DNA from 2 places in the Salana multivorans genome. Region 2 is predicted to be linked to the other one. Evidence: predicted binding sites of a transcription regulator. Region 2 holds the regulator's gene; the other holds the start of a gene.
The links. Region 2 encodes HspR, which represses chaperone genes until heat shock. Its sites were predicted from a motif close to AAGTTGAGTCNNNNNGACTCAACTT; they were not measured.
Positions count from the first base shown of each region.

Region 1: the regulator HspR is predicted to act here: its motif matches at 9,810-9,834, upstream of EDD28_RS07695 (Hsp20/alpha crystallin family protein).

Region 1 covers NZ_RKHQ01000001.1:1,756,829-1,771,688, forward strand. Annotated here, with positions in the region: gene EDD28_RS07650 (TM0106 family RecB-like putative nuclease) at 1-1,653, opposite strand, end outside; gene EDD28_RS07655 (VIT1/CCC1 transporter family protein) at 1,804-3,054, shown strand; gene EDD28_RS07660 (MFS transporter) at 3,137-4,492, shown strand; gene EDD28_RS07665 (ClpP family protease) at 4,631-5,281, shown strand; gene EDD28_RS07670 (ClpP family protease) at 5,278-5,871, shown strand; gene EDD28_RS07675 (helix-turn-helix domain-containing protein) at 5,896-6,324, opposite strand; gene EDD28_RS07680 (MBL fold metallo-hydrolase) at 6,538-7,215, opposite strand; gene EDD28_RS07685 (CotH kinase family protein) at 7,292-8,935, shown strand; gene EDD28_RS07690 (hypothetical protein) at 9,212-9,604, opposite strand; gene EDD28_RS07695 (Hsp20/alpha crystallin family protein) at 9,921-10,409, shown strand; gene EDD28_RS07700 (uracil-xanthine permease family protein) at 10,549-11,889, opposite strand; gene pgi (glucose-6-phosphate isomerase) at 12,117-13,799, shown strand; gene EDD28_RS18140 (ExeM/NucH family extracellular endonuclease) at 14,012-14,860, shown strand, end outside.
Region 2 covers NZ_RKHQ01000001.1:1,033,449-1,048,308, forward strand. Annotated here, with positions in the region: gene EDD28_RS04700 (sugar ABC transporter substrate-binding protein) at 1-1,114, opposite strand, end outside; gene EDD28_RS04705 (CaiB/BaiF CoA transferase family protein) at 1,158-2,357, opposite strand; gene EDD28_RS04710 (MaoC/PaaZ C-terminal domain-containing protein) at 2,476-2,937, opposite strand; gene EDD28_RS04715 (IclR family transcriptional regulator) at 3,150-3,881, shown strand; gene EDD28_RS04720 (glycoside hydrolase family protein) at 4,005-5,144, shown strand; gene EDD28_RS04725 (heat shock protein transcriptional repressor HspR) at 5,181-5,600, opposite strand; gene EDD28_RS04730 (DnaJ C-terminal domain-containing protein) at 5,628-6,680, opposite strand; gene EDD28_RS04735 (nucleotide exchange factor GrpE) at 6,733-7,359, opposite strand; gene dnaK (molecular chaperone DnaK) at 7,356-9,218, opposite strand; gene EDD28_RS04745 (SGNH/GDSL hydrolase family protein) at 9,455-10,234, shown strand; gene EDD28_RS04750 (EF-Tu/IF-2/RF-3 family GTPase) at 10,231-10,986, opposite strand; gene EDD28_RS04755 (lysylphosphatidylglycerol synthase transmembrane domain-containing protein) at 11,137-13,620, shown strand; gene EDD28_RS04760 (1-acyl-sn-glycerol-3-phosphate acyltransferase) at 13,712-14,311, shown strand; gene def (peptide deformylase) at 14,338-14,860, shown strand, end outside.

The sequences.
Region 1 (14,860 bases), 720 kb from region 2:
CTCGTCGGCGCGCGCCGCCTCGTCGGGCGTTCCGGCCGCCCGGGCCGCGCACGCGGCGGCATAGACCTCGGTCGAGGCCGCGCCGTCGGCGAGACCGTCGGCGTCGCGCGTCCCGAGGTAGAGCGGCTCGAGCGACTTGAGCCCGTAGGAGGGCTGGGAGATCGCGAGCGTGTGCCGGACGACGGGGTAGAGATCGACGAAGACGCCGTCCCGCAGGAGCGCCGCGACCTCCCCGCGACCCACGTCGTGCCGCTCGGCCAGCCGCGTCAGCGCTTGGGGCTCATAGGCGGCGAAGTGGTAGACGTGCAGGTCGGGGTGGGCGCGACGGCGTTCGCGCAAGTAGGCGAGGAAGTCCTCGAGCGCCTGCTTCTCGGCGGCGCGGTCGTGCGCCCAGAACGCGAGGTAGTCCTCGCGGGCGTCGACGAGCCCGAACAGGTACTCCAGGCCGCCCTCGATCGCACCCGACTCCGTCCACAGGGGATCGCCCTCGAAGTCGAAGAACAGGTCGCCCTCGCTCGGTGCGGGCAGGAGCGAGAGGAGGTGGGCGTCGATCACCTCGTGCTCGACGAGCGTTCCGGGCGCCCCGGCGCGCTCGCCGTTGGCCTGGGTCAGCGCCTCGCGCGCGAGCTGGCCGCGCTGCAGCCGCGCCTGGCGGACGAGCCGCTCCTGCACCGCCGGCTTGAGCGTCGGCAGGGGGCGCGTGAGCGTGGCGAGGTCGTCGATCGTGCGGACGCCCTCGGCCCACAGGCGCGTGCGCGTCAGCGTGCGGATGCCGTGGACGAGCGCGACGTCCCGCGTCAGCTCCACCTCCGGCCGGCAGGCGGCGCACCGGCCGCACGCGCGTCGCAGCACCTCGACGCCGGAGGACAGCTCGGCGAGGACGGCCAGCTCGGCCGGCTCGCCGAGCGGGTCGCCCCACTCGGCCCACGACGCCGGCCCCGCCAGCCCCTGGTGCGCGTCGAGCAGGGCCTCCACCGCGACGCGCTCCGCGCGGAACACCTCGATGAGGTCGGCGAGCCGGTGACCCGTCCGGGTGCCCGAGCCGTGGTGGATGACCACCTCGGGCGCGACCTCGAAGCCGAGCGCGAGGAGCTGGTCGGCGTACGCCGCGAGCTGCAGGAGGGCCGAGGCGCGCGAACGCTCGGTGAGCTTCGTGTCGACCACCTGCCACCGGTATCGCGGGGTCGCGTCGTCGCTCCCCGCGACGTCCTCGCGGACGAGGAAGTCGGCGCGCCCGGACAGGCGCCCGTCGAAGAACGTCGCCTGGAACACCACGTCCGCGCCGTCGCGCAGCGCCGCGATCGTCTCCTCGCGGTCGGTGCCGAGGCCGTCCCGGTAGCGGCGCCGGCGCTCGTCGTCCGTCTCCCCGTCGACCGGCGCGGACGCCTGACCGATGACGGCGACGCCGCCCGGCGCCCCGGGGACGTGCAGCCCGAACCGCTCGACGTACGCCGCGAGCACCCGCTCCTCGTGCGCCTCCCCGAGCCGGGCCGCGCGGCGCATCATCGGGTCGTCCGGCTCCTGGAGCTCCGGGGCGCGACCGAGCTTGGCGTCGAGCGTGCGCAGCAGCAGGTAGGGGCACCGCGCGGACTCGATGTCCGTCGGCGAGTAGACGATCGGCGACGCGACGTCGGCGGGGTCGAGGAGGAACACGTGAGCACGGTATCCCCGGACACCGACATCGGCCCGAGCCCCTGTGGACGGCGCCCGTCGTCGCCCCCGACGTCTTTGCCTGCACTCATGGTCGAGTTCGGCGGCCCTATACGTTGCTTTTCACCGGTTTGGGCAGTCATGCTGGCCGACATGACCTCCCCAGAGCCGGGCGCGGGTTCCCCGACTCCGGAGGAACTCACCGGCGCCCCCAGCACGAACGGTGCCCCCGACCCGCTGGCCGCGGCGAGTACCGCGAGCCCCCGCCGCGTCCCCGAGCACGTCCCGGACTCCCCGAACCTGCCCGACCCCACCCCCAACCCGAGCGCCGAGGGGCTGCGGACGGCCGCGTCGTCCGCCGACGTCCGGCGCTGGCGCGGCTACCTCACCGCCGAGCGCGCCGAGGCGGCGGTCTACCGCGACCTCGCCAGCCGCCGCGAGGGCGAGGAGCGCGACATCCTCCTCGCGCTCGCCGAGGCCGAGAAGCGGCACGAGCGGCACTGGCTCGACCTCCTCGGGCCCGCGGGCGCCAAGCCCACCCGTCTGCCGATCCGCACCCGCGTCCTCGGCTGGTTCGCCCGCCGGTTCGGCTCCGTCTTCGTCCTCGCCCTGGTCCAGCGCGCCGAGACCCGGTCGGAGTACGCGACCGAGCGTGACGCCACGCCCCAGATGGTCGCGGACGAGCGCATCCACGCCGAGGTCGTCCGGACGCTGGCGGCCCGCGGGCGGGCCTCGATGTCGGGCGGCTTCCGCGCCGCCGTCTTCGGGATGAACGACGGTCTCGTCTCCAACCTCGCTCTCGTCCTCGGGATCGGTGCGACGGGGGTCGCCCCCGGCGTCGTCCTCGTCACCGGTCTGGCCGGCCTCCTGGCCGGCGCGCTCTCGATGGGTGCGGGCGAGTACGTGAGCGTCCGGTCCCAGCGCGAGCTGCTCGAGGCGTCGACCCCCGACCCGCTCGCCCGCACGATGTACCCCCACCTCGACATCGACGACAACGAGCTCGCCCTCGTCTACCGCGCGCGCGGCGAGTCGCCGCAGGACGCCCGCATCCACGCCGAGCGCTCGATCCGCAACTACCGGCCCGACGCGGTCCAGCCGCGTCACCTCACCGGTGAGTACGAGGAGATCGGCTCGCCGTGGACCGCGGCGTTCTCCAGCTTCGGCCTGTTCGCTGCCGGGGCGATCATCCCGGTGCTGCCCTACCTGTTCGGCATGTCGGGACTGCCGGCGGTGTTCCTCGCCGCCGGGCTGGTCGGTGTCGCGCTGCTCGTGACGGGCGGGATCGTCGGCATCCTCTCCGGCGGTCCGCCGCTGCGCCGCGGCCTGCGTCAGCTCGCGATCGGCTGGGGTGCCGCCGCCGTCACCTACCTGCTCGGCCTCGCCTTCGGGACGACCGTCACCTGACGACGCGGCGGCCCGCGGTCTCGGTCAGCGGAATCGCGAGACGACGGAGCGATCCCGCCCGCGGCTGAACTAGCGTGCTGGGGTGCCCCGATTGCTCGTCGACACCCGCCCGCTGCGGGCGTCGCCGGCGTACGCGCGGCTGTGGTGGGGGCTCGGGCTCTCCCAGATCGGCGCGCAGGTCACGGTCATGGCCGTCGGGCTGGAGGTCTACCACCTCACCGGCTCGACGTTCGCGGTCGGGCTGCTCGGGATCTTCGCCCTCGTCCCGACGATCCTGCTCGGCCTGTACGGCGGCGCGCTCGCCGACGCGTTCGACCGGAAGAAGGTCGCGCTGGCCGCGGCGGGCGTCACCGTCGTCGGCACCGGCGGTCTCGTGCTGCACTCGATCCTCGGGCTCACCTCGACGGTCGTCCTCTACGTGCTCGCGGCCGTCACGGCGGCGGGGGCCTCGATGTCGGCGCCCGTGCGGATGGCGATCATCCCGCGGCTCGTCGGGAACGACCTGCTGCCGGCGGCGAACGCGCTCGGGACGATGACGGGGTCGATCGCGCTCACGGTCGGACCGATGCTCGGCGGCTTCCTCGCGGCGTTCGTCGGCTACGGCTGGACCTACACGGTCGACCTCGCCCTGTTCATGTTCGCGCTCTACGCGCTGGTCCGACTGCCGCCGATGCCGCCCGAGCGGGCCACCGTCGGGCACCACACGAACGACGCCGGTGACGCGGGTGACGTGAGTGAGGTCGCCGACGCGGCCGACGAGCCCAGCCGGCGGGTCGGGTTCCGGGCGGTGTGGGAGGGGTTCCGGTTCCTCGCCGACCGGCCGAACATCCGGATGACGTTCGTGCTCGACATCGTCGCCATGGTGACGGCGATGCCGCGCGTGCTCTTCCCCGCGGTCGGTGCCGTCCTCATCGGGGGCGGCGAGACGACGGCCGGGCAGCTCACCGCCGCCATCGCGATCGGCTCGCTGCTGGCCAGCGCGTTCTCCGGCGGCCTTACGCGGGTGCGTCGGCAGGGCGTCGCGATCGTCGTGGCCATCGTGGCGTTCGGCCTGTGCACGAGCGCGTTCGGCATCGTGCTGCTCCTGCTCGGGCGGTCCTCGGGCGAGCGGCCGGGGGTCGTGGTGTGGGGGCTCGTCGTCGGCGGGCTGTGCCTCGTGGGTGCCGGTGCGTGCGACGCGATCTCCGCCGTGTTCCGCCAGACCGTGCTCCAGGCCGCGACGCCGGACCACCTGCGCGGGCGGCTGCAGGGGATCTTCATCGTCGTCGTCACCGGTGGGCCGCGGCTCGGCGACCTCGTGCTCGGCGGTTCGGCCGAGCGGTTCGGCGAGGCGCTGACGGCGTTCGGCGGCGGGCTCGCCTGCGTCGCGATCGTGCTCGCGCTCGCGGCCTGGCAGCGGGGCTTCCTGCGCTACGACGCGCGGCACCCGACGCCCTGACGGCTCGCCCCGACGACCCGCGAGGACGGCCCGCGGCGACGACCCGCGGGGTGCCGGGAACACCCCCGCTGCTGACAGCCGCTCCGCCCTGGGCAGCGTGGACCTGCTCGCCCGGCGACCCGGCGTCAGGATCGCCACATGAGCGAGACCTCCTCCCCTCCCGTGTTCTCCGAGTCCGTCCGGCGCGAGCTGTTCGAGCGCCGGGTCCTGGTGCTCGACGGCCCCCTCGACGACGACAACGGAACGCTGCTCGCCACCCAGCTCGTCGCGCTCGCCGCCGCAGACCCGGTGAGCGACATCGCGCTGTGGATCCACTCACCGGGCGGGTCGGTCCCCGCGATGCTGGCCATCCGCGACCTCATCCGACTCGTCCCCAACGACGTCTCGACGCTCGCGCTCGGCATCGCCTACAGCGCGGGGCAGTTCCTCCTGACCTCGGGCACGCCGGGCAAGCGCCGGGCGCTGCCGCACGCCCGCGTCCTCATGCACCAGGGCTCGGCCGGCATCGGCGGCTCGACCGTCGACGTCGAGCTCCAGGCCGACGACCTGCGGCACACCCGCGACACGGTCCTGCGGCTGACCAGCGAGGACACCGGCCAGCCGGTCGAGAGGGTCTACGAGGACTCCCTGCACGACCACTGGTACACGGCCCAGGAGGCGAGGGAGTACGGCTTCGTCGACGCGATCGTGACGAGCTTCGACGAGGTCGTGCCGCCCGTCACCGGTCGGACGGCCGGCTTCGGGGTGTCAACGGCGCCGGCGGCTGCGCGGGGCGGTGACGTGGCATGAGCGGCAGCTACACGATCCCCAACGTCCTGTCCCGCGACCCGCGCGGCGACCGGATCATGGACGTCTACTCCCACCTGCTGACCGAGCGGATCATCTACCTCGGCACGGCGATCGACGCGGGTGTCGCGAACACCGTCATCGCGCAGCTGCTCCACCTGGAGTCCGCGAGCCCCGACACCGAGATCCAGGTCTACATCAACTCCGACGGCGGCGATCCCAGCGCGATGCTGGCGATCTACGACACCATTCGGTACGTCCGCTCCGACGTCGCGACCACGTGCGTCGGCCAGGCGGTCGGCGTCGGCGCCGTGCTCCTGGCCTCGGGAACGGCCGGCCGGAGATCGGCCCTCCCGCACGCGCGCGTCGTCCTGCACCAGCCGAGCAGCTCCGGCCGCCGCGGGACGATCCCCGACCTCATCCTCCAGGCCGACGAGGCCGTGCGGATCCGCGCCGAGCTCGAGCTGGTCCTCGCCCGGCACACCGGTCAGGACGTGGAGCGGCTCCGGGCGGACACCGACCACGACCGGGTCTTCACCGCGGCCGAGGCGGTGTCGTACGGACTGCTCGACCACGTCATCGAGCAGCGGTGAGCTGCGACGCCGGTGTCCTCGAGGCTAGGCCGCGAGGAGGAACGCGCCGGGGGAGGACGACGGCGCCTGCTGCGTCCGGGCGCGCAGCCGCGTCGTGTACGTCGTGTCGGGGTGCGTCGCAGTGAGCCGGGCCGCGTCGCGTCGCCGGTCCTCCTCGCGCAGGGTCGTCGCGACCGAGCCGGCCAGGTCGCCGAGCGAGAGGCCGAGGGCGCCCGCGACCGCGTCGATCATCTCGGAGGACGGGTCCTTGACCCCGCGCTCGATCTCCGACAGGTACTGCGGTGAGATGCCGGCGCTGGCGGCCGTGTCGCCGAGGGTCTCGCCGCGCTCCCGTCGCCGTCGCCGGAGCTCCTCACCGAGCAGGTGACGCCACAGCGGCAGGGGGCGCGGGTCGCGTCGCGGTGCGGCGGTCGTCGTGCTGGGGGCGGTCGACTCGTGCGGTGCTCCGGCCATACGCGATGGTAGCCAGCGCCGGTGACCCGCGGCCCGCCCCTCTGCTCACAGCAGAGCGCACGCGGGCAGGGTGTCCGCTCTCTGCGGATCCGCGCACCGGCCACCACCTCGCCTCGAGCGTTGCGCCGCCGTCACCTGCGGCGACACCGGACCTCGCCGGATGAGGTCGCGTCCGATCCGCGGAGAGCGGACGGTTCCCGAACGGCACCCGCCTCACCAGCCGCGGGCGATCCACTCCTCGACGTCGGCGGCCTCGCGACCGACGCTCGTGCTCGGGCCGTGCCCGGGGTGGACGGGCGTCGCGGGCGGCAGCGTGAGGATGCGGTCGCGGATCGAGGCGATGATCGTGGGGAAGCTCGAGTAGTCCCAGCGCGTCGCCCCCGGCCCGCCCTCGAACAGGGTGTCGCCGCTCAGCACGGCGAGCGGCGGGTTGACGTCGACGACGTCGTGCTCCGCGCTGTCGTCCGTCAGGTCGGGCCACACGACGGCGACGCACGCGCCCGGCGTGTGGCCGGGAGTGTGGCGCACCTCGACCACGCCGTCGGAGACCGCGATGACGGTGAGGTCGCGGCCGTCGGTGAGGTCGCCGTCGGGCGTCGCGTCCGGGTGCGCGACGTCCCAGAGGAAGCGGTCGGCGGGATGCAGCAGCACGGGCGCGCCGGTCAGGTCGCGCAACCGGGGCGCCGCACCGACGTGGTCGCCGTGCCCGTGGGTGAGCACGATCGCCACGACGGTCCGGTCCCCGACGGCCTCGGCGATCGCGTCGGCGTCGTGGGAGGCATCGATCACGACGCACTCGCCGCCCGAGCCACGCGGGTCGCCGACGATCCAGACGTTGTTCGTGAAGCCGGGGTCACCGGCGGCGGGGATGACGACGCGCTCGATCTCCATGACCTCAGCATGCCCGCACAGGCTGTCCACAGGTCTCCCAGGCGTCCGGCCAAGGTGTGGTGTTCACAGTGTCGACATGACGCCTTCCCCCGCCTCACCCTTCCGGTTCCCCGTGCGCGGCAGGATCGGTGCCCGCGCCGCTGCCACCGTGACCGCCGCCGCGCTCGTCCTCGGCGGCTGCGCGGTCGGCCAGCAGACGGGCCAGACGGAAGCCGCCTCCGCGTCGTCCGCCGCCGCCGCGACCGCTGGCACGGTCTGGGACGCGAGCTCCGTGCACACGATCGAGGTCGAGATCGACCCCGACGTGCTCGCCGGGCTGCTCGCGACGTACGAGGACTCCTCGGCCAAGGACTGGGCGAGCGCCACCGTGACGATCGACGGGCAGACGTTCGAGAACGTCGGCATCAAGCTCAAGGGCAACTCCTCGCTCCAGGGCGTGACGGCCGAGTCCGACCCGACGTCGCTGCCGTGGCGGATCCGGCTCGACAAGTACGTCGACGGGCAGAGTCTCGACGGCTACACCGACTTCGCCGTGCGACCGAACGGCTCGGAGTCCTCCTTCAACGAGGCGGTCGCGCTCGACCTGCTGGCCGATGCCGGGCTCGCGACGGAGAAGGCGGTGGCGACGGCGTTCTCGGTCAACGGCGACGACGCGGTCCTGCGCCTCACGGTCCAGAACCTCGACGAGGCGTGGGTGGCGGACGAGTTCCCCGACGCCGGGGAGGACTCGGTGCTCTACAAGATCGAGTCGACGGCGAGCTGGTCCTACCTGGGCGACGACGCGGACTACTCGGAGTCGTTCGAGGTCAAGGCCGGGCCCGACGACTATGCGCCGCTGGCCGAGCTGCTCGACCTCCTGGCGAACGGCTCGGAGGAGGAGCTGGCCGAGCGGCTGCCCGAGCTGGTGGACCTCGACTCGTTCGCGACCTATCTCGCCCTCGAGGAGCTGATGGGCAACTTCGACACGATCGACGGACCGGGGAACAACGGCTACCTGTTCTGGGACTCGGAGACGCGGATGTTCACGGTGGTCGCCTGGGACCACGACCGCGCGTTCGGCGTCCAGCTCGGGGGCGGAGGCGCGGGGGGTGCCGGTGGCTTCCCCGGCGGCGCGCCCGGCGGAGCCGCCGACGGCGCCGACGGGACGGACGGGGCCGCCGGCGGGCCCGACGGCGCCGCGGGTGGACGACCGGGCGGGATGGAGCCGCCGGGCGGCATGCAGCTTCCCGACGGCGCCGAGCTTCCCGACGGGGTCCAGCCGCCCGAGGGTTTCGAGCCTCCGACCGGGGTCGACGGCGAGGCGCCCGGGACGGGCTTCGGCGGCACGGCACCGGGTGGCGGCATGGGCGGTGGCAGCGCACTCGCGACCGCGATGGAGAGCAGCGAGGAGTGGTCGGCGCTCATCGAGGAGAAGAAGGCCGAGCTGACGACCTCGCTCCTCGACTCCGGCGTGCTCGCCGCCTCGGTCGAGGCCTGGTTCGCGGCCGTGGCGCCGTCGGGCCTCGTCGCCGAGGAGACGCTGCGGTCCGAGGCCGACGCGATCATCGCCTACGAGGACGGACGCGGCAGCTCCGAGGCCTCGGGCATGGCCGGCGGTGGTCGTCAGCAGGACGGTCAGCGTCCCGGCGACGTGCCGAGCCCGGGCGGAGCCGACGGCTCGGGCACCGACGAGTCCGCTGGGACGAGCGACGTGACGTCGTCGGCCGTCGGCGCCGCCTGAGATCCGGCGCCGCCTGAGATCCGGCGACGCCTGAGATCCGGCGACGCCGCCGACCGAGCTCACCGCTCGGACGACACCGACGCCGAGCGAGCCGACGGTGCGGGGCCGGCCGCTGGGACACCGAGCGGGCCGCCCGGCCGAGCCGAGTGGGTCGGCCGGACGGATCGACGACGCCGGGCGAGCCCGAGACGCGGCGCAAGCCCGGTGACACCGGGCGAACCCGACGACGCCGAGCGAGCGGACGGTCCACCGGGCCGGGCCCGGTGACGCGGTCCGTCAGGCGGTGGTCGCCAGCGCGTAGCGCACGGCGTCGGCGGCCGCCTGCGGCGTGAGTCGCCGGGTCGAGCGGACCGCGACGTGGCTGGGAGTGTTGTCGACCAGGTCGCCGTCGGTCGCGACCTCGATGCCCCACGAGCGGGGCTTGTCGAGCGGACGCTCGCGATCGGTGCGCGAGGTCGTCCGGCCGCGGTCGACCAGGAGGAAGACGCGACGGCCGTCGTCGAGGAACGCGACCGGCACCGGGCGGGCGAACGCGTCGGGCGAGGACATCTCGCCGCGCACGATGGCGGCGACGAGGGCCTCGGTCTCGCGGACGGCGCGGGCGGTCTCGGCATCGCGTGCCGGGAAGGCCTGGTCGATGGTGTGGTTGTCGAAGTGAGAGATGGACATGGGTACTGCTCCTTGATCGAGTGACCCGGTCTCGGGCCGCGGCGGCGCGCTCTCGTTGCGCGCCCGGCCGCTGGCGGGGGCCGGGGTCGCGCGGCTGCTGCCCCAAGGGTGGGACGCTGCCGCAGGCGAACAGTCAACTCTACAGCATGCTCCGTGCGATGTCACGTGGTTGATGGCCGTCAGGGGAGTCGAGCGGCCCCGGTTCGCCTTGAGCGAACCCGACTCAACTTTGACTGGCACTCGTCGGGCGAGAGTGCTAGAACTGTGGGTGTGAGCGGGACCGAACCCGGTCCCCCCGACCTGAAGGAGTGGAGACATGGCACGCACGTACGACCCGTTCCGTGAGCTCGACCGACTCATGGGCCAGATGCTCACCGCCGAGCGCGCGAGCACCCAGATGCCGATGGACCTGTACCGGTCCGGTGACCACTACGTCCTGGCGATGGACCTGCCCGGGGCCGACCCCGGCAGCATCGACGTCAACGTCGAGGACCGCACCCTGACGATCCGCGCTCAGCGGACGACCCCCGAGACCGGCGACGTCCAGTGGCTGGCCAAGGAGCGCCCGTCGGGCACGTACGCCCGCCAGCTCACCGTCGGTCGCGGCCTCGCCCTCGACCAGATCAGCGCCTCCTACAGCGACGGCGTCCTCACGCTCACCATCCCGGTGGCGCAGGAGGCCAAGCCGCGCCGGATCGAGGTCCAGCACGGCGCCCCGACGACCGTGCTCGCCGCGGCGACGGACGCGGAGAACGCCGGAGCCGTCGCCGGCGAGAGCCGGCCCGTCGAGGTCGCCGCCGGCTGATCCGCGGCCGGCTGATCCGGCGCCGTCGTCCGCCGCGGGAGCGACGGCACGGGGCAGACGCAACGGGTCGGGCCCGCACTCGCGCGAGTGCAGGCCCGACCCGTCCGTGCTGAGCCTCTGCGCCGCGGCGCCGGCTCGGTCAGACCGCCTCGTCCGCGGGGACCGAGGCGGGCGACGCCGGCTCCTGGTGGGTGCCGCGCCACCGCGCGATCCACCGCATCGCGTGGTAGATCGCGAGCGCGCCGAACGAGCCGAGCGCGATGCCCTCGAACGTGAGCGCACCCCAGCCCCAGGTGAAGTTGGCGATGCCGACGATGAGCGCGACGGCGGCCGTCGTGAGGTTCACCGGGTCGGCGAAGTCGACCTTGTTCTGCACCCAGATGCGCGCGCCGAGGATGCCGATCATGCCGTAGAGCACGGTGCCGGCGCCGCCGAGCACGCCCCCGGGGATCGTCGCGATGAGCGCACCGAACTTGGGCGAGAGCGAGAGCAGGAACGCCGTGATCGCCGCGACGAGGTAGGCGGCCGTCGAGTAGACGCGCGTGGCCGCCATGACGCCGATGTTCTCGGCGTAGGTCGTCGTGCCGGACCCGCCGCCAGCGCCGGCGAGGGTCGTGGCGAGGCCGTCGGCGAACAGGGCGCGCCCGGTCATGGGGTCGAGGTCCTCGCCGGTCATCGCGGCGACGGACTTGAGGTGGCCGATGTTCTCGGCGATGAGGACGAGGACGACGGGGACGAACAGCCCGAGCACGGCCACGGAGAACTGCGGCGTCTGGAAGTGCGGCAGCCCGACCCAGCCGGCCTCGCGGACGAGGTCGAAGCTGACCTCGCCCCGGACGAGCGCGCAGGCGTAGCCGACGAGGACGCCGAGCAGGATCGACAGCCGCCCGAGGATGCCCTTGAACAGGACCGTCGCGAGGATGACGGCGAGGATCGTGACGATCGCCGTCACGGGCGCGACCTGCACGTTGTTCCACGCGGCCGGCGCGAGGTTGAAGCCGATGAGCATGACGATCGTGCCCGTGAGGATCGGCGGCATCACCCGGTCGATCCAGGAGTGCCCGATCCAGTTGACCAGCAGCCCGACGAGGGCGAGCAGCACGCCCGCCACCACGACGCCGCCGAGCGCCACCGCCATCCCACCCTGCTCGTTCGCCGCCGCGATCGGCGCGATGAACGCGAAGCTCGAGCCGAGGTAGCTCGGCACGCGACCGCGCGTGATGAGCAGGAACAGGAAGGTGCCGATGCCCGAGAAGAACAGCGTCGTCGCCGGCGGGAGGCCCGTGATGAGCGGCACGAGGAAGGTCGCTCCGAACATGGCGACGACGTGCTGCATCCCGATGCCGATGGTGCGCGGCCAGCTCAGGCGCTGGTGCGGCCCGACCACCTGCCCGCCCGCGATGTGACGGCCGTCGCCGTAGAGGTTCCAGGAGAAGATGCCCGGGCGGGTGCCCCACGGGGGCGTTGTCTGCTGCGACATGGCGGTGTCCTTCGGGTCGATGGCCGAGAACACCCTAGTGATCCCCGACCCCGCCGCGTCGCTCGTTCCGGCCCGCCGCGCCGATCCGGGTGGGACGCGGGCGACGGCGGTTCGTCCGGTGCCGCGCGACGACGGTGGCGGGGCTCGTCCACAGCCCCCGGGCGCTCGTCCACAGGTAGGTCGTACGTCGGAGGTCACCGTCGGTGGAGGCCACTAGCGTTACGGACATGAGCGCTCCGATCGATCCCACGACCACCGCAGCCTGGGCCCGCCTGGCCGACCTCGAGGCCTCCTTCGCCCCGGACCTGCGCGCCTGGTTCGCCGCCGACCCCACCCGGGCCACCCGCTACACCAAGCAGCTCGCCGACCTCCACGTCGACCTGTCGAAGAACCTCCTGACGGACGAGCTGCTCGCCGCGCTCGTGGCGCTCGCGGAGGAGACCCGGGTGCTCGATCGCTACCGCGCGATGCTCGTCGGCGAGCACATCAACACGACGGAGGACCGCGCCGTGCTGCACACGGCGCTGCGTCGTCCGGCTGGCGCCGAGCCGGGGCTCGTGGTCGACGGGCAGGACGTCGACCACGACGTCCAGGAGGTGCTCGCGCGCATCGACGCCTTCGCCGAGCGGGTCCGCGACGGGCAGTGGCGCGGCCTGACGGGCAAGCGCGTGACGCACGTCGTCAACATCGGGATCGGCGGCTCGGACCTCGGCCCCGTCATGGTCTACGAGGCGCTCCAGCCGTACGCGACGGCCGGCATCGAGGCGCGGTTCGTCTCCAACATCGACCCGACGGACCTCGCGCAGAAGACCGCGGACCTCGATCCCGAGACCACGCTGTTCGTCGTCGCCAGCAAGACGTTCACGACGCTGGAGACGCTGACGAACGCGCGGCTCGCGCGGGACTGGCTGTGGGCCGGGCTGGCGGAGCGCGGCGCGCTCGGCGACGCGGACGGGGCGCGGGCGGAGGCCGTCGCGCACCATTTCGTCGCGGTGTCCACCGCCCTGGACAAGGTCGCAGCGTTCGGCATCGACCCGACCAACGCGTTCGGGTTCTGGGACTGGGTCGGCGGGCGCTACTCGGTCGACTCGGCCATCGGGCTCACGCTCGCGATCGCGCTCGGGCCCGACGTGTTCCGGGAGCTGCTCTCGGGCTTCCACGCGGTCGACGACCACGTCGCGACGACGCCGCTCGAGGACAACGTCCCCGTCCTCATGGGGCTGCTGAACATCTGGTACGTCAACTTCCTCGGCGCGCAGACCCACGCCGTGCTGCCCTACGCGCAGCAGCTCCACCGGTTCCCCGCCTACCTGCAGCAGCTCACCATGGAGTCGAACGGCAAGTCGGTGCGCTGGGACGGCTCGCCGGTCGCGACGGGGACGGGCGAGGTGTTCTGGGGCGAGCCCGGGACGAACGGCCAGCACGCGTTCTACCAGCTCATCCACCAGGGCACGCTGCTCATCCCGGCCGACTTCATCGCCTTCGTGAACCCGGCGTACCCGCTGGAGGACGGGGGGCAGGACGTGCACGAGCTGTTCCTCGCCAACTTCCTCGCGCAGACGAAGGCGCTCGCGTTCGGCAAGACGTCGGCTGAGGTCGAGGCCGAGGGCACGACCGGTGCGCTCGTCCCCGCGCGGACGTTCGCCGGCAACCGGCCGACGACCTCGATCTTCGCCCCCGCGCTCACGCCGGCGGCGCTGGGCCAGCTCGTCGCGCTGTACGAGCACATCACGTTCGTCCAGGGCGTGGTCTGGGGCATCAACTCCTTCGACCAGTGGGGCGTCGAGCTCGGCAAGAAGCTCGCGCTGGAGATCGCGCCCGCGCTCGGCGGCGACGAGGCGGCGCTCGCCGGCCAGGACGCCTCGACGCGCGAGCTCGTCGCGTACTACCTCGCGCACCGGGAGGACTGAGCTCGCCGAGCCGGGCGCGGTCATCGTTCAGCGACCCGCGCCCGGCTCGTCGCGCCTGCGTGCGCCGCGCGTTTTCGCGCGGGATCGTGCGTGGCAGACGGCAGAGTTCATGCGATTGTTGCCGGAGCGCCACCAAAGGGTTCCCCCGGGTCAGGGGAACGCTCTACGGTCGATCGGGTCAGGGGGCATCCTGATCCGAGAGGTTCCTGACCATGAGTCGACAGTCACGTCGCCGCACCCTGGTGCGCGTGATCGCGGCCACCGGAAGCGGCGCGCTCGTCGCCGCCTCCGCCCTGGCCGCTGCCGTACCCGCCGCAGCGGAGCCATCAGCTCCCGACGCGGTCGAGGCGCCCGAGGTCTCCGCCTCGGCGGAGACCACCGATCCGGAGAACCCGGCCACGCCGGAGTCCTCCACCCCCACCCTGCCGACACCCGCGGACCTGCCCGCGGACGGCGCTGGCGACGGCTCGTCCGACGAGTCGACCGGCACCCCGACGGACGCACCCGCGGATGAGCCCACCACCGAGGACGACGACGTCCCCGGGATCGGCCTGTTCTCCGTGTCGACCTCCGCGCCCGTCGTCATCAACGAGGTCTACGGCGGGGGCGGCAACGCCAACGCCGTCCTCACCCACGACTTCATCGAGCTGCGCAACGTGAGCACGTCGGACGTCGACCTCTCGGGCTGGTCCGTCCAGTACGCCTCGGCCGCCGGCACCAACTGGAGCGGCATCATCCCGCTCACCGGAGTCCTCGAGGCCGGGGGCTACTACCTCGTCCAGGGCGCCTCGGGCGGAGCCGTCGGCGCGGCGCTCCCGACGCCGGACGCGTCGGGCACCGTGAACCTCTCCGGCACGAACGGCAACGTCGCGCTCGCGACGGGAACGACGGCGCTGAGCTGCGCTACCACGGCGTGCGCGAGCGACGCGCGGGTCGTCGACCTCGTCGGCTTCGGGACCGGTGCCGCCTACGCGGGAACCGGTGCGGCGCCGGCCCCGTCGAACACCACGTCGATCACCCGCGACGCGGACAGCACCAACACGGCCAACAACGCGGCCGAC
Region 2 (14,860 bases):
GCTCGAAGTAGGCCGGGAGGGCCTCCTGGTGGACGGGCGGCAGCGCGTAGACGCTGGAGAGGGCCATCGCGCCCTCGGCCGTCAGGGTCGCGCACCTCGCGAACTCCCGGGCCGCCTCCTGCTTCTCGCTGTAGGCGCTGACGCCGACGGACCAGGAGTCGGTCGGCGTGGAGACGTCGCCACCCTCGAAGTACGGCAGGGGCGCCATGCCCCACCCGTCCGCCAGCTCGCTCTTCTGCAGGTCGGGGATGTGCGCGGGGATCGAGATGAAGTAGGCGAGCTGACCGCTCGTGAACAGCTCGCGCGTCTGCGTCGCGTCGATGCCCTTCGGAGCCGTGCCGTCGGCGTGGATCTGCCGGTACCACTCGCCGAACTCCACCCACGCGGGCGTGTCGACCTCGGGCTCGAGGTTGCCGTCACCCGTCAGGCCGGGCCCGCCGCCCGCGGAGGCGATGACGGGCTGCAGCGGGTAGAACCGGTCGACCTGCTCGAACTGCATGCCGTTGGCGGCTCCGGCCGCGACGGCGGCGGCCGCGTCGGACGTCAGCTCCTCCCACGTCATCCGGTCCGCGTCGGACGGGCCGGGGTAGGCGATGCCCGCCGCGTCGAGGAGCTCCTTGTTGTAGAAGACGAAGACGTCGCTCGTCCAGATCGGATAGGCGTACTGCTTGCCCTCCCACGTGACGGAGGTGAGCGACGCCGGCAGCAGCGCCTCCTCCATCGCGGGCAGATCGTCGCTCACGTCGGCGAGCCAGCCCTTCGACGCCATCGACGGGATGCGCGGCGGGTCGGTCGCGATGAGGTCGATCGACGAGTCCTGCGCGCCGAGGCGGGACTGGATCTGCGCGATGAGCTCGGTGAACGGGACCACCTGCTGCTCGACCCTGATGGTGGGCAGGGCCGCCTCGCAGACGTCGATCACGGGCTCCCACGTCTCGGCGCCGCTGGCCTGGAGGAGGGTGAGCGTGACGGTGTCGCCGCTCCCGTCCGTGGTGCCGCCGTCTCCGGTGGCGTCGCCGCCGCCGCTCTGGGTGCCGCACGCCGCGAGGGCGCCGAGCGCGACGGACGCCCCGAGGAGGGCGCCGACTGTCCTGGTCGTTCGCTGTGACTTCACTGTCGTTCCTTCTGCTGACCGGTTGTGGTTGACGAGCTGGGGCTCACGGGGTTGGGGGGAGGGCGCCGGACCGACCTGCAACCCCTGAGGCCAGGTAGTCCCGGATGACGTCCGGGGGGTACCCGAGCGACTCGAGGACGTCGACGGTGTCGGCACCCGAGACCGGGGGCGGTGTCCGCAGGCCCGGGACGTCACCGTCGTACGCGATGGGATGGGCGAGCAGGCGCGCGTCCTCGCCGTTCGCCAGGTGGGCGTCGAGGAAGGCGCCGTTGGCGCGCACCTGCGGGTCGTCGACGACGTCCGCGTACGTGCGCACGGGCGCGCACCAGATGCCGTGCTCCGGCAGCACGGCGAGCCAGTGCTCGGTCGTGCGCTCCCGCAGCCGGGTGCCGACGAGGTCGCTGACCTCCTCCCGCCGGCGGAACTGCTCCGCGCGGGTCGAGCCCCGCAGCGCGTCCAGCTCGAGCGCGTCGGCGAGCGCGTCGCCCGCGGACAGCGAGATCGTGAGCCAGCCGTCGGCGGTCTCGTAGGCGCCGTAGGGGGCCTGGTGGAAGCGCGAGGCCAGCCCCGTCGCGCTCTTCGGGTACAGCTCGGTGCCGTTGAGGTGGTAGCTCAGCGGCTCGAGCTGGAGGTTGAGCGCCGCCGACAGCAGGTTCGCGTCGACGCGGCACCCCTGCCCGGTGCGGGCGCGGCGCACCAGCGCGGCGAGGATGCCGAGCGCCCCGAGGGTGGCGCCGTGCTGGTCGACGACGGCCGTGCCGACCGGCGTCGGACCGGCGTCCGCGCCGCCCGTGAGATCGAGCAGCCCGCTGATGGACTGGATCAGCAGGTCCTGCCCCGGCTCCCCGGCGAGCGGGCCGCGCGGCCCGTAGCCGGACAGCGCGCAGTAGACGATGGACGGGTTCCGGGCGGCGACCGCCTCGTAGGAGAAGCCGAGACGCTCCAGCGCCCCCGGCCGGAAGTTCTGCACCAGGACGTCGCACTCCTCGACGAGCCGCCACAGGACCTCGGCCCCGCGCGGGTCGCGCAGGTCCAGCTCGATGCTGCGCTGGTTGCGGCCGGCCAGCAGGTAGAAGACGCTCTCGTCGCCGAGATAGGACTCGGCCCCCGACCAGTGCCGCTCATAGGCGCCGCCCACCTTCTCGACCTTGACGACATCCGCACCGAGATCGGCGAGGTACTGAACGCAGGAAGGTCCCTGGAGATAGTGGGTCAGGGACACCACCTTGATTCCGTCCAACATTCTGGTATCTCCCTCGATACACGCCCGCGCACAGGAGCCGTCTCCGTCGGTGCGCAGGACACTATGGAGCCGCGCGAGCGGGCAGCAAGTGCCTATGGAAATTACGTTTAGCCGGTGGCTAACGCACGTACTTCGTGAGGTGCCGGGCGACAGCGAGGAGCCCGCCGTCCTGGTTGCGGACGCTGACGCCCGCGACGGAGCGGTCCCGTTCGGCGTCGATCTCCTCGATCACGTACTCGACCTCGAGGGTGTCCCCGATGAAGGCCGGCGCGAGGAAGCGCACCCGGTCGTACCCGAGGCTCACACTGTCCGGCACGGGCTGCCGGCTCAGCGCGTACCGCGTCGAGGCGCCGGACATCAGCCCGACCAGCAGGGCGCCGTGGACCACGCGGCGACCGAACCGCCCGGCCGCCATGTACTCCTCGTCCATGTGGTTCGGGTGGAGGTCGCCGGTGAGGCCGGCGAACAGGTAGACGTCGCTCTCGCTCACCGTGCGACGGAGCAGCACGCGGCTGCCGACTGGCACGGCTCGCGTCCACTCGGGGGCGCCGGACACGTCGGGCGTCTCGTCGGCAGACATCTCCCACTCCTCCTCGGTCTCGGGGCGTCTCGGGGTGCCGGTGCGGGCGCCGCGATGCGGTCCCGCCACCGGCCCGTCACGACAGTAGGTCGACGGGTATGGTGACCGCAATCGTCTCGCAAACTAGCGTTAGGCAGTCGCTAATCATGAGATCCCTCGAGAATCCGTGGCCGCAGGCACCGGCCTCCCCCGAGACCCGCACGGTCCAGTCGGTGAGCCGCGCCTTCGTCGCGCTCCGCACGCTCGCGCAGGCCGGACGGCCGATGAGCCTGTCGGACATCGCGCGACGGATCGGCGTCAGCAAGCCCTCGACCTACCACCTCCTGCGCACCCTGGCGCTGGAGCGGGCCGTGACGAGGACGAACGACGGGCTGTACGAGCTCGGCTGGGGACTGTGGGAGCTGGGCAGCTCCGTCGTGCGCTCCAACGACCTGGCCCGGATCGCCCGGTTCCACCTCGACCAGCTCTCGGAGCAGACCGGCGAGGCGGTCCTGCTCAGCATCCTCGAGGGGCACGCCGTGCTGTACCTCGACCGCGGCCAGGCGAGCGCCGGCTTCGAGCTGATCGCCAACGTCGGTCGCCGCTCGTCGCTGCACGGGAACGCATCCGGCAAGGTGCTGCTCGCCCACGCGCCCGCGACGTTCATCGACGAGGTCCTGGCGACGCCGCTGCGCTCGTTCACCACGAACTCGATCACCGACCCCGGCGAGCTGCGCGCGGAGCTGGAGCGGGTGCGCGCGGCCGGGCACGCCGTCTGCTGGCAGGAGCAGGAGCTCGGGATGAGCAGCGTCGGCGTCCCCATCCGGGACCACGCCGGCGACGTCGTCGCCGCGCTCGCGGTCGCCGGGCCGGCGACCCGGGTCAACGAGAGCACCGCCGCCACCCTCGTCGACCTCCTCGAGGCCGAGGCGGAGGCGATCTCGGCCGGCCTCGGCCCTCGGTAGCACCTCGCTAACGTAAATTCGGCGGGTCATTGCTTCCCTATTCGGGAACTCACTACCGTTCTCGAGGCGACCGTTCTCACGGTGAGGTGCACGGTCGCTCGACGACGGAAAGGGCCCTCTCGAATGACGCGACCAGGAATGGCGATCGACCCGTCACCGATCGACACGGCGGGAATCATCGAATTCGCCGCGAACCAGGTGCGTCGCCTCGTCGACACCCATCCCGACGCCATTCCCGTCCACACGCGTGACGGCCGCTGGCTGATAGCCGACGACGCCTGGGCCCCGTCCTGGACCGGCGGCTTCCTCGCCGGCCAGATGTGGGTGCTCGCCGGCCTGCACCCCGACGGCTCGTGGCGCGAGCGCGCCGAGCACTACTCGCGACTCGTCGAGGGTCGGCGCCACGACCGCGGGACGCACGACATCGGGTTCCTGTTCACCCCGAGCTGGGGTCGCTGGCACCGGGCGGCACCGTCGGAGCGCACGGCGACCGTGCTCGTCGATGCCGCCCGCTCGCTCGCGAGCAACTTCAACGAGAACGGGCGCTACATCCGTACCTGGGTCGACCCGGGGAGCACCTTCATCGACATCATGATGAACGTCGACCTCCTCTTCGAGGCCGCGGCCATCGCGGACGACCCGTCCCTGTCGGGCGTGGCCTACGAGCACGCGCGGACCAGCCGTCGCCACCTCGTCCGCGGCGACGCCACGACGGCGCACGAGGGCTGGTTCGACCCCCTGACCGGGGAGTTCCAGCGCCACGCGACGCACCAGGGGTACCGCTCGGACTCGAGCTGGGTCCGGGGACACGCCTGGGCGCTGTACGGGTTCACCTCCTGCTACATCCGCACGGGCGACGCCGACTTCCTCGACACGGCCCGCGCGCTCGCCGACACCTACCTGCGCCACGCCGACGGCGACCCGGTCCCGCCCAACGACTGGGAGGACCCGGTCCCCGAGCACCCCTACGAGGCGTCGGCCGGATCGATCCTGAGCTCCGCGCTGCTCCAGCTCGCGGAGGTCGACGTCGAGCGACGCGACCGGTACGAGAGCGCCGGGCTGCGCCTGCTGGGCCGGCTGGGCTCGCCGCCGTTCCTCGCGGTCGACGACCCCGCGTGGGAGGGGCTCATCCGCCTCGCGACGTACCACCGGGCGAACGGTCTCGGCGTCCAGGAGAGCAACATGTGGGGCGACTACTACTTCCTCGAGGCCGTCGAGCGGGCCGCGGCGCTCGGTCGAGCCGCGACGGCCGAGGCGCGGTAGCCACCTGGCCCGGCCGGCGGCCGGCCCGACCGACCGTCAGAGCGGGTGGCGCCAGCGCACCAGCGCGCGGGAGGCCGAGACCTGCCCGGCCGTCCGCGCCGAGCGCCGCCCGAGCGGGAGCGGCTCCACGTCACCGGTCGCCGACGCCGCGAACACCCGGCCGGCCGAGCCGCGCAGCTCCTCGATCGTGCGCTCGAGCCGCGCGACCTCCCGCTCGAGCGAGAGGATCCGGCGGATGCCCTCGAGGTTGATCCCCTCGAGGGACAGCCGCTGGACCTCGCGCAGCGCGTCGATGTCGGCCTGCGAGTAGCGCCGGCCGCGACCGGGGGCGCGCGCGGGCACCACGAGGCCGAGCCGGTCGTACTGCCGCAGCGTCTGGGCGTGCATGCCCGCGACCGCCGCCGCCACCGAGACCGGGAGGACGGGGGCCGTGTAGGCGTCGTGCCGAGCGTTCATCGTCCGTGCTGTCCGTGCTGTCCGTGCCTAGAGTGCCCGCGCGGCCGCGTGGAGCGAGGCGCGCGGGTCGGCGTCGGCGGTGGCGGCGGCGAACGCCTCGACGGCCTCCCGCGCCTGCGGGGTGAGCCGGTCCGGCACCACGACCTCGAGCGTCACGATGAGGTTGCCCGTGCCCGCCTTCGCCGTGATCCCCTTGCCGCGCACGCGCAGCTTCTTGCCGGACGGGGAGCCCGCCGGGACCTTGACCTTGACCGTGCCGCCGTCGAACGTCGGCACCGCGATGGTCGCGCCGAGCGCCGCCTCCGCGAAGGAGATCGGCACCGTGATCGTGAGGTCGCGCCCCTCGATCCCGTAGACCGGGTTCTCGGGAACCGTGACGTCGACGACGAGGTCGCCGGGCTCGCCGCCGCCGGCCCCGGGGCGTCCCCGGCCGCGCAGCTTGATCTTCTGCCCGTCGCGCACGCCGGCCGGGATGCGGACCGTCATGGGACGGCCCTCGACCGTCACCGACATCTCACCGCCCTCGACCGCCGTGCGGAACGGGATGGTGAGGCTGGCGTGCAGGTCGCTCCCGCGCTCCGGGCCGCCGAAGCCGGCCCGGCGTCCGCCGAAGCCGGAGCCGTAGCCGGCCCCGCCCCGCGCGCCCCCGGCGGCCCCGCCGAACATCCCGGAGAGGATGTCGTCGAGGTCGACGTCGGGGCTGCCGTAGCCGCCCCCGCCGCCCGTCGAGTACCGCATCCGCTGACCGCCGGCTCCGCCGCCGAACATGCCGGAGAAGACGTCCTCGAACCCGCCGCCGGCACCCGGACCGCCGGGTCCACCGGCGAACCGGGCCCCGCCGGACGCCATGGCGCGCAGGCTGTCGTACTGCTCGCGCTCCTTGGGGTCCGACAGGACCGCGTAGGCCTCGCCGACCTCCTTGAAGCGCGCCTCGGCCACGTCGTCACCCGGGTTCTGGTCCGGGTGGTACTGGCGGGCGAGCTTGCGGTACGCCTTCTTGATGGCGGCCTCATCCGCGTCCTTCGCAACGCCGAGGATCTTGTAGAAGTCCTTCTCGAGCCAGTCCTGGCCACCGCTCATGACCGCCTCCTTCCTGGTGCCAGCGCCCCGCGCACACGTGCCGGTGCCTGCGTCACGCCGGACCCGCCACGCCGACGCGGGCGGGGCGGATCACGACGTCACCCCGGCGGTAGCCGGGCTGGGCGACCATCGCGACGGTCGTGGTCGTGGCGTCCGGGTCGTCGGTGTGCATGAGCGCCTCGTGGAGCTCGGGATCGAACTCGTCCCCGGTCGCGCCGTAGCGCACGACGCCGAACCGGGTCTCGAGCACCTGCTCGAGCTTGTCGGCGATCGAGAGGAACGGTCCGGACAGCTCGCCGTGCCGGCGGGCCAGCTCGATGTCGTCGAGCACCGGGACGATCGCCTCCACGACGTCGGCGCGGCCGGTCTCCCTCGCCTGCGCCTCGAGCTCGCGCGAGCGCTTCACGAACGCGTTGAACCGCTGGTCGATGTTGTAGGCGTCGGCCTTGGCCCTGGCGAGCTGGTCCTGCAGGTCGAGCACGTCGGCCAGCACGCGCTCCGCGTCGCCCTCGGCGTCCGCGCCGTCGGCCGCGGCCGACGGCGTAGTGCCGTCGGCCGCGGTCCCGGCGGGACCCTCGCGGCGCTCGCCCGCGGTGGACGCGGCGGCATCGGCCGACGGCACGCCGGCCTGCCCGTCCACCTCGTCCTGACCCGGCTCGTGCTGCGAGTCGGTGGTCACTTGTTCTCGTCCTCCTCGTCGACGACCTCGGCGTCCACCACGTCGTCGTCGGACGCGGCGCCGGCGGGGGCGCCCTCGTCCGGCGTCGCGCCGGAGGCGGCCGCCTGGTCGGCCGCGTAGACGGCCTCGCCGATCTTCTGCGCGGACTCGGTCAGCCTGGCCGTCGCGGCCTTGACGGCCTCGATGTCCGTGCCGCCGAGCGCGGAGTTGACCTCGCTGATCGCCTCGTTCACCGTGCTGGCGACGTCGGCCGGGATCTTGTCCTCGTTGTCCTTGAGCTGCTTCTGGATCGCGTAGACGAGCTGCTCGGCCTGGTTGCGGGTGTCGATCTCCTCGCGACGCTTGGCGTCCTCGGCCGCGTGGGCCTCGGCCTCCTTGATCATCCGGTCGATCTCGTCCTTCGGCAGGGCCGAGCCGCCCGTGATCGTCATCGACTGCTCCTTGCCCGTGCCACGGTCCTTGGCGGAGACGTGGACGATGCCGTTGGCGTCGATGTCGAAGGTGACCTCGATCTGCGGCAGGCCGCGCGGCGCCGGCGCGATGCCGGTCAGCTCGAACGTGCCGAGGGCCTTGTTGTCCGAGGCCATGTCGCGCTCACCCTGGAAGACCTGGATGAGGACGGAGGGCTGGTTGTCCTCGGCCGTGGAGAAGACCTCGCTGCGCTTGGTCGGGATGGCCGTGTTCCGCTCGATGAGCTTCGTCATGACGCCACCCTTGGTCTCGATGCCGAGGGACAGCGGCGTGACGTCGATGAGCAGGACGTCCTTGCGGTCGCCCTTGAGGACGCCGGCCTGGAGCGCGGCGCCGATGGCGACGACCTCGTCCGGGTTCACGCCCTTGTTCGGCTCCTTGCCGCCCGTCAGCTCCTTGACGACCTCGGTGATGGCCGGCATGCGCGTCGAGCCGCCGACGAGGACGACGTGGTCGATCTCGTCGACCTTGATGCCCGCGTCCTTGATGACGTTGTGGAACGGCGCCTTGGTGCGCTCCACGAGGTCGGCCGTCATCTGCTGGAACTGCGCCCGCGTGAGCGTCTTCTCCAGGTGGATCGGGCCGTTCTCCGTCATCGACAGGTACTGCAGCGAGATCGTGGTCGAGGACGCGGAGGAGAGCTCCTTCTTCGCCGTCTCGGCCGCCTCGCGCAGACGCTGGAGGGCGATCTTGTCCTTGGACAGGTCGACGCCGTAGGAGTTCTTCACCTCGCTGACCAGCCAGTCGACGATCCGCTGGTCCCAGTCGTCACCGCCGAGGCGGTTGTCGCCGTTGGTCGCGCGGACCTGGATCGTGGAGAACCCGTCCTCGTCCTTGCCCACCTCGAGGAGGGACACGTCGAACGTGCCGCCACCGAGGTCGAACACGAGGATGAGCTCGTCCTCCTTGCCCTTCTCCAGCCCGTAGGCGAGGGCGGCGGCGGTCGGCTCGTTGATGATCCGCAGGACGTTGAGCCCGGCGATCTGGCCGGCGTCCTTGGTCGCCTGGCGCTCGGCGTCGTTGAAGTACGCGGGGACGGTGATGACCGCGTCGGTCACCGGCTCGCCCAGGTAGGACTCGGCGTCCTTCTTGAGCTTGCCGAGGATGCGCGCGGAGATCTCCTGCGCCGTGTACTGCTTGCCGTCGATGTCCTGGCTCCAGTCGGTGCCCATGTGGCGCTTGACGGAGGAGATGGTCCGGTCGACGTTGGTGACGGCCTGCCGCTTGGCGATCTCACCGACGAGGACCTCGCCGTTCTTGCTGAACGCCACGACGGACGGGGTGGTGCGGAACCCCTCCGCGTTCGCGATGACGGTGGGCTCGCCGCCCTCGAGGACGGCCACGCAGGAGTTGGTCGTGCCGAGGTCGATGCCGACTGCTCGTGCCATGTGTGTGTTCCTCACTTCTGTGACTCGGTTCCGCCACCCGTGCGGGTCGCGGCGATGTTCATCGGACTGGTTGAGTCCGCCACGCTCAAGTTTGCTCCGTCTTGACGGACAGGTCAAGCACGAGTTGAGCCGAGTCGACTCAAGGTGGCCGGCGATCGGCGAGATTCCGCGGTTCCTGCGCGCCGACGCCACGGAAGGTGAGCGGACTCACACTGCGGCGGTGCGAGGATCGTGGGATGAGTGCTGCGGTTCGGTATGTCGCGATCGGGGACAGCTTCACCGAGGGGGTCGGCGACGAGGTGGCCGGGACGCCCCGGGGCTGGGCCGACCTCGTCGCGGCCGGGCTGGCGGACCGCCACGGCGAGATCGACTACGCGAACCTCGCGATCCGCGGGCGGCTGCTCCGGCCGATCGCGACGACGCAGGTCGACCAGGTGCTGGCCCTCGACCCGCTGCCGACGATGGTGACGATCAACGGCGGCGGCAACGACATGCTGCGTCGCGGCATGGACGCCGCGACGCTGCTCGGGCTCATCCGCACGGCCGCCGCGCGCGTGGCGGACGCCGGCATCGAGCCCGTGCTGCTCGCCGGCCCCGACCCGTCGGCGCGGCTGCCGATGCCGGCCCTCGTCCACGACCGCGGGGCGGAGCTGACGGACGGTGTCGCGGCCCTCGCCGAGGAGACCGGTACGCGGTTCGTCAACGTCTTCGCCGACGAGGAGATCCGCGAGCCCCGGTACTGGTCGGCCGACCGGCTCCACCTCAACCCGCACGGGCACCGTCGCGCGGCCGACCTCGTGCTCGCGGGGCTCGGGATTCCCCAGCCGGCACGCGGGTCCGTCCCGCCGCTCGCGGCCCGGCCGCGCCTCGTCGACGACGCGGCGTTCTACGGGCGGTACGTGCTGCCGTGGCTGGGCCGGCGGCTGTGGCGGCGCTCGTCCGGCGACGGCCGCGTCGCGAAGCTGCCGACCTGGACGCGGGTGACGGCGGGCACCACGGGAGCCGGGGACGCCTAGAACGTGACGAGGTCGCCGCGGGTCACCTGGTCGCGCCGGATGCCCGCGAGGAGCAGACCGACCAGCTCGCCCGCGACGGCCACGTCCGTCACCTTGCGGAACTGCTCGATCCCGTTCACCTCGGCGCGGGCGACCTCCTGGCCCTCCCGCACGACCCGGACCCACTCACCGACCCGCACCGTCCCGGCGGCGACGCGGCCCGTCACGACCGTCCCGCGGCCCGTGATCGAGAAGACGTCCTCGACCTCGAGCGCGAGCTCGCCCGACTCCGAGCCGGCCGGCGCGCCGAACGGGCTCGGGGACCCGTAGGGGTTCGCCGTCCCACCGTGTCCCGCCCCGGCGTCGCCGCGCGGGACGTACGACCCGGGCCCGGTGAGGTCGGCGTACGACGTCGGCCCCCGGACCCCGCCGTCGGCGACGCCGTCGACCTGACCGGGCACGGTGCTCGTCGCGCCACCCGCCTCCCACGCCGCGGCCGCAGCGGCCGCCGACGGCGTCGGCTGGCTCGTGGGACGGCTCCGGAACACCGCGCGCGTCATGTTGAGCCCGCACACGAGCGCGACGCCGACGAGGACCCACAGCCCGATGCCGGACCCGCTGAGGCGGATGAACAGGACCGTCGCGGCGACGAGCAGGACCATGTTGACGAAGGCGGCCCGGATGATCGCGCGGTTCTGCGGCGGAACGGCGTTCCGGCCGCCCGAGGACGCGGCGGCGTCGGACGGCTGACGGGGGTCGTCGTAGGGACTCATCCTTCGACGCTACTCGCCCGCGCCCGGCCCTGCCGAGCCCCGACCGGCCCGCGTCCGGCCCCGCCCGGCCCGGCAGCCATGCCCCGACCGGCCCCGCCCGGCCCGGCAACCTTCCCGGACGACGGCGCCCGCGCCGGTACATTCGCGGGCATGGCAGACCCGACCGCGCGGCCGCGTGCCGCGTGGCACCCGACCTGGACGGAGCCGAGCGGCCCCGCCTACCGCGACGTCACGAGCCGGAGCGCCTGGATCGACCTGCGCGCCCTCGCCTGGTTCGTCCTCCTCGCGCTGGCCGGCCTCGTCATGGCGTCGGTCGCCCGCAACGCGACGGCCGGGCTCGACGAGGACCTGCGCAACGCGCTCGCCGGGGCGCCCCGGACGATCCTGCACATCGCCCTCGTCCTGCTCCAGGGCCTCGCGCTCGTCGGCCTCGTCGCGTTCCCGGCGGCTCTCGCCCTCGCGCGGCACTGGGGTCTGCTGGGCCGGGCCGTCCTCGCCGGCGTCGCCGGCGGCGGGGCGTTCTGGGCGCTCACCCACCTGCACCTGCTCCAGCCGGGCGCCGACCTCACCCCGATCGCCGCCGGCCTCGGCCCGGCGCCGTCGTCGATCCTCATCGCCGCGGCCGCGGCCGTCGTCGCGACGCTGCGCCCGGTCTCCTCGGCCGCCTGGCTCGGCCCCCTGTGGACGTGGCTCGCGCTGCTCGCCGTGCTGCGGACGCTCGCGTCGCCCGAGGCCCCGCTCGACGTCGTCCTCGCGATCGGCGTGGGCGGCACGATCGGGACGGGCGTGCTGCTCGCGTTCGGTCGCGTCGTCCACCGGCTCACGGCGGCGGGCGTCGCGGCGACGCTGGCGGAGGCGAGCACCCCCGTCGTCGCGCTCAGCCCGAGCGCCCCCGCGCTCGACTCGTGGCAGTGGCTCGCCCGGACGGCCCCCGGGACGGCGCTCGGCGTCGACACCCCCGCGGGCGGCGACACGCTCCTCCTGCGGGTCGTCGACCGGTACACCTGGCGCCAGGAGAACCTCGCCGGCACGTACCGCCGCCTGCGCCTGCGCGTGTTCTCCGGCGGCCGGACCGCCTCGCCCGTGGCGGCCGTGACGTCGGAGGCGATGATCGGCCTGCTCGCCGCGGACCGCGGCGTCCACGTCCCGCGGGTGCGCGTCGTCGCCCGGGCGCCCGAGGGCGAGGCCCTCCTCGCCGTCGACGACGTCGCGGGCATCCCGCTGGCCGACGTCGCCGACGCCGACGTCACGGAGTCCGTGCTGCGCGCCGTCTGGTCCGAGGTGGCGGCGCTGCACTCCCACCGGATCGCCCACCACGCGCTCACCTCGCGGGCGCTGCTCGTCCACGACGGCGCGGACGACGACGTCCCGGCGGACGACGACGCGGCGCCGACCGTGTGGATCACGTCGTTCGGACGCGGCCAGGCGGGAGCCGACGACGACGCGCTGCTCGGCGACGTCGCCGACCTCCTCGCCTCGACGTACGCGCAGGTCGGGCCGGCGCGCGCGGTCGCCCCCGCCGTCGCGGTGCTGGGCGGCGACCGGGTGAGCGACGCGTCGCGGCTGCTCGTCCCGGTGGCCCTCCCCCGGCGCACGCGCGACGCGCTCAAGCGGACCTCCGGCGGCCTCGACCCGCTGCTGGAGGAGATCGCGACGCAGACCGGCGTCCCCCGGCAGAAGCCGCTGCCGATCGAGCGGTTCCGCCCGCGGACCCTCGTCGCGGCGCTCGCGCTCGTCGTCGCGTTCTACTTCCTCGTCCCGGAGCTGGCCGAGTGGCCGACCATGATCGACTCCGTCCGGCACGCCGACTGGGGCTGGCTGCCACTGCTCCTCGTCGCCTCCGCGCTCACCTACGTCGGGTGCGGGATCGGGCTCGCCGGGTCGACCCCCGGACGCGTCCCGCCCGTCGACGCCGGCCTGGTGGCGCTGGCCAGCTCGTTCGTCGCGACGTTCTCCCCGCCCGGCCTGTCGACCATCGGCCTCAACGTCCGCTTCCTCCAGCAGCGCGGCTATCCCCTGCCCGTCGCCATCTCGGCGAGCGCGGCGAAGGAGGCGGCCGTCGTGGCCGTCCAGGTCGTCCTCATCGTCGTGTTCGCGCTGTGGGGCGGGACGACGGGCGTGTTCGCCGATCTCGTCTCGCACCTGCCGTCCGAGCGGGTGCTCGTCGGCGCCGGCGTCGCCGTCGTGGTGGTCGTCGCGGTGCTGCTCGCCGTCCCGCGCGTCCGCTCGCTGCTCCGCTCGCACGTCCTGCCGTCGGCGCGGCAGGGCATCGAGGCGCTCCAGCCCGTCATGACGTCGCCGTGGAAGATGACGCAGCTCGTCGTCGGCGTGGCGCTCCTGCCGCTCGGCTACGCGTTCTCGCTGTTCGCCGCGTCGCGCGCCTTCGACGCGACGACGCCGCTCGTCGCCGTCGTGCTGGTGTCGCTGACCGCCGGGTCGCTGGCGAGTGCCGCGCCGACGCCGGGCGGGATCGGCGCCGTCGAGGCCGTGCTGACGGCGGCGCTCGTGGCGATCGGGATGTCGACGTCGGCGGCGCTCGCCGCGGTCCTGCTCTACCGGCTGGTCACGTTCTGGCTGCCGATCCCGCCGGGGTTCGTCTCGTTCCGCGTGCTGACGAAGCGGGAGATCCTCTAGTGCGGTCCGCGAGGGGTGCGGCGCAGCGTCGCACGGCGCAGCGTCGCGCGGTCGGCGACGGCGACGGCGACGGCCGTAGGGTTGGCCGGTGATCCGACGCTCCCTCGCCCGCCTGTACTGGCGGCTCAGCCGGTGGACGCTCGTGAGCGAGCCGCAGCCGCCCGCCACGACGGCCCGCGTCATCATCGGCGCCCCGCACACGTCCAACTGGGACGGCGTGCTCATGGTCGCGATCGCCTGGACCTACGACATCGAGCTGCACTGGCTCGGCAAGAAGCAGCTCTTCGCTCCACCGCTCGGCCTGCTCACGCGGGCGCTCGGCGGGATCCCGGTCGACCGCGCGAACCCCGGCCGGCTGGTGGAGGAGATCGTGGCGGGCCAGAGCGAGCGGCCGTTCTCGATCGTCGTGACGCCGGAGGGCACGCGGCGCGGCGGCGGGGGCTGGAAGTCCGGCTTCTACCGGATCGCGCGCGAGGCCGACCTGCCCGTCACGCTCGGCTACGTCGACCGGGACACCATGACGTGCGGGCTCGGGCCGACGATCGAGCTGACGGGCAACGTCGGGGCCGACATGGACGTCATCCGCGCCTTCTACGCCGACAAGTCGGGGCTGCGCCCGGCCAACCGCTCCGAGCCGCGGCTCGCGCAGGAGCCGCGGGGCGGGGACGACCGGCCGGTCGAGCCGGCCTGACCCGGTCGGCCTGCGAGAATCACCCCGTGGCCATCCTTCCCATCGTCGTCTCCGGCGACCCCGTCCTGCACCGCCCGGCCGAGCCGGTCGCCGAGATCACGGACGAGGTCCGCACCCTCGTCGCCGACATGTACGAGACCATGGACGCCGCCCCCGGCGTCGGGCTCGCCGCTCCGCAGGTCGGCGTCGGGCTGCGCATCTTCACCTACAGCTACGTCGATGACGACGACGCCCCGTGGCGCGGCGTGGTCCTCAACCCCGAGCTGTGGATGACGCCGCTCGAGCCGGGCGAGCCCGACGAGGAGACCGAGGAGGAGGGCTGCCTGTCGTTCCCGGGCGAGCGCTTCCCGCTGCGTCGCTCCGACCACGCGGTCGTCACCGGGATCGACCTCGACGGCGAGCCCGTCCGGCTCGACGTGACCGGCTGGCGCGCGCGCATCCTCCAGCACGAGTTCGACCACCTGCTCGGCTACCTCTACACGGACCGGCTCTCCCGCAAGGAGCGGCAGATCTGCCAGAAGATCTCGAAGAAGCGCGGCTGGGGCGTCG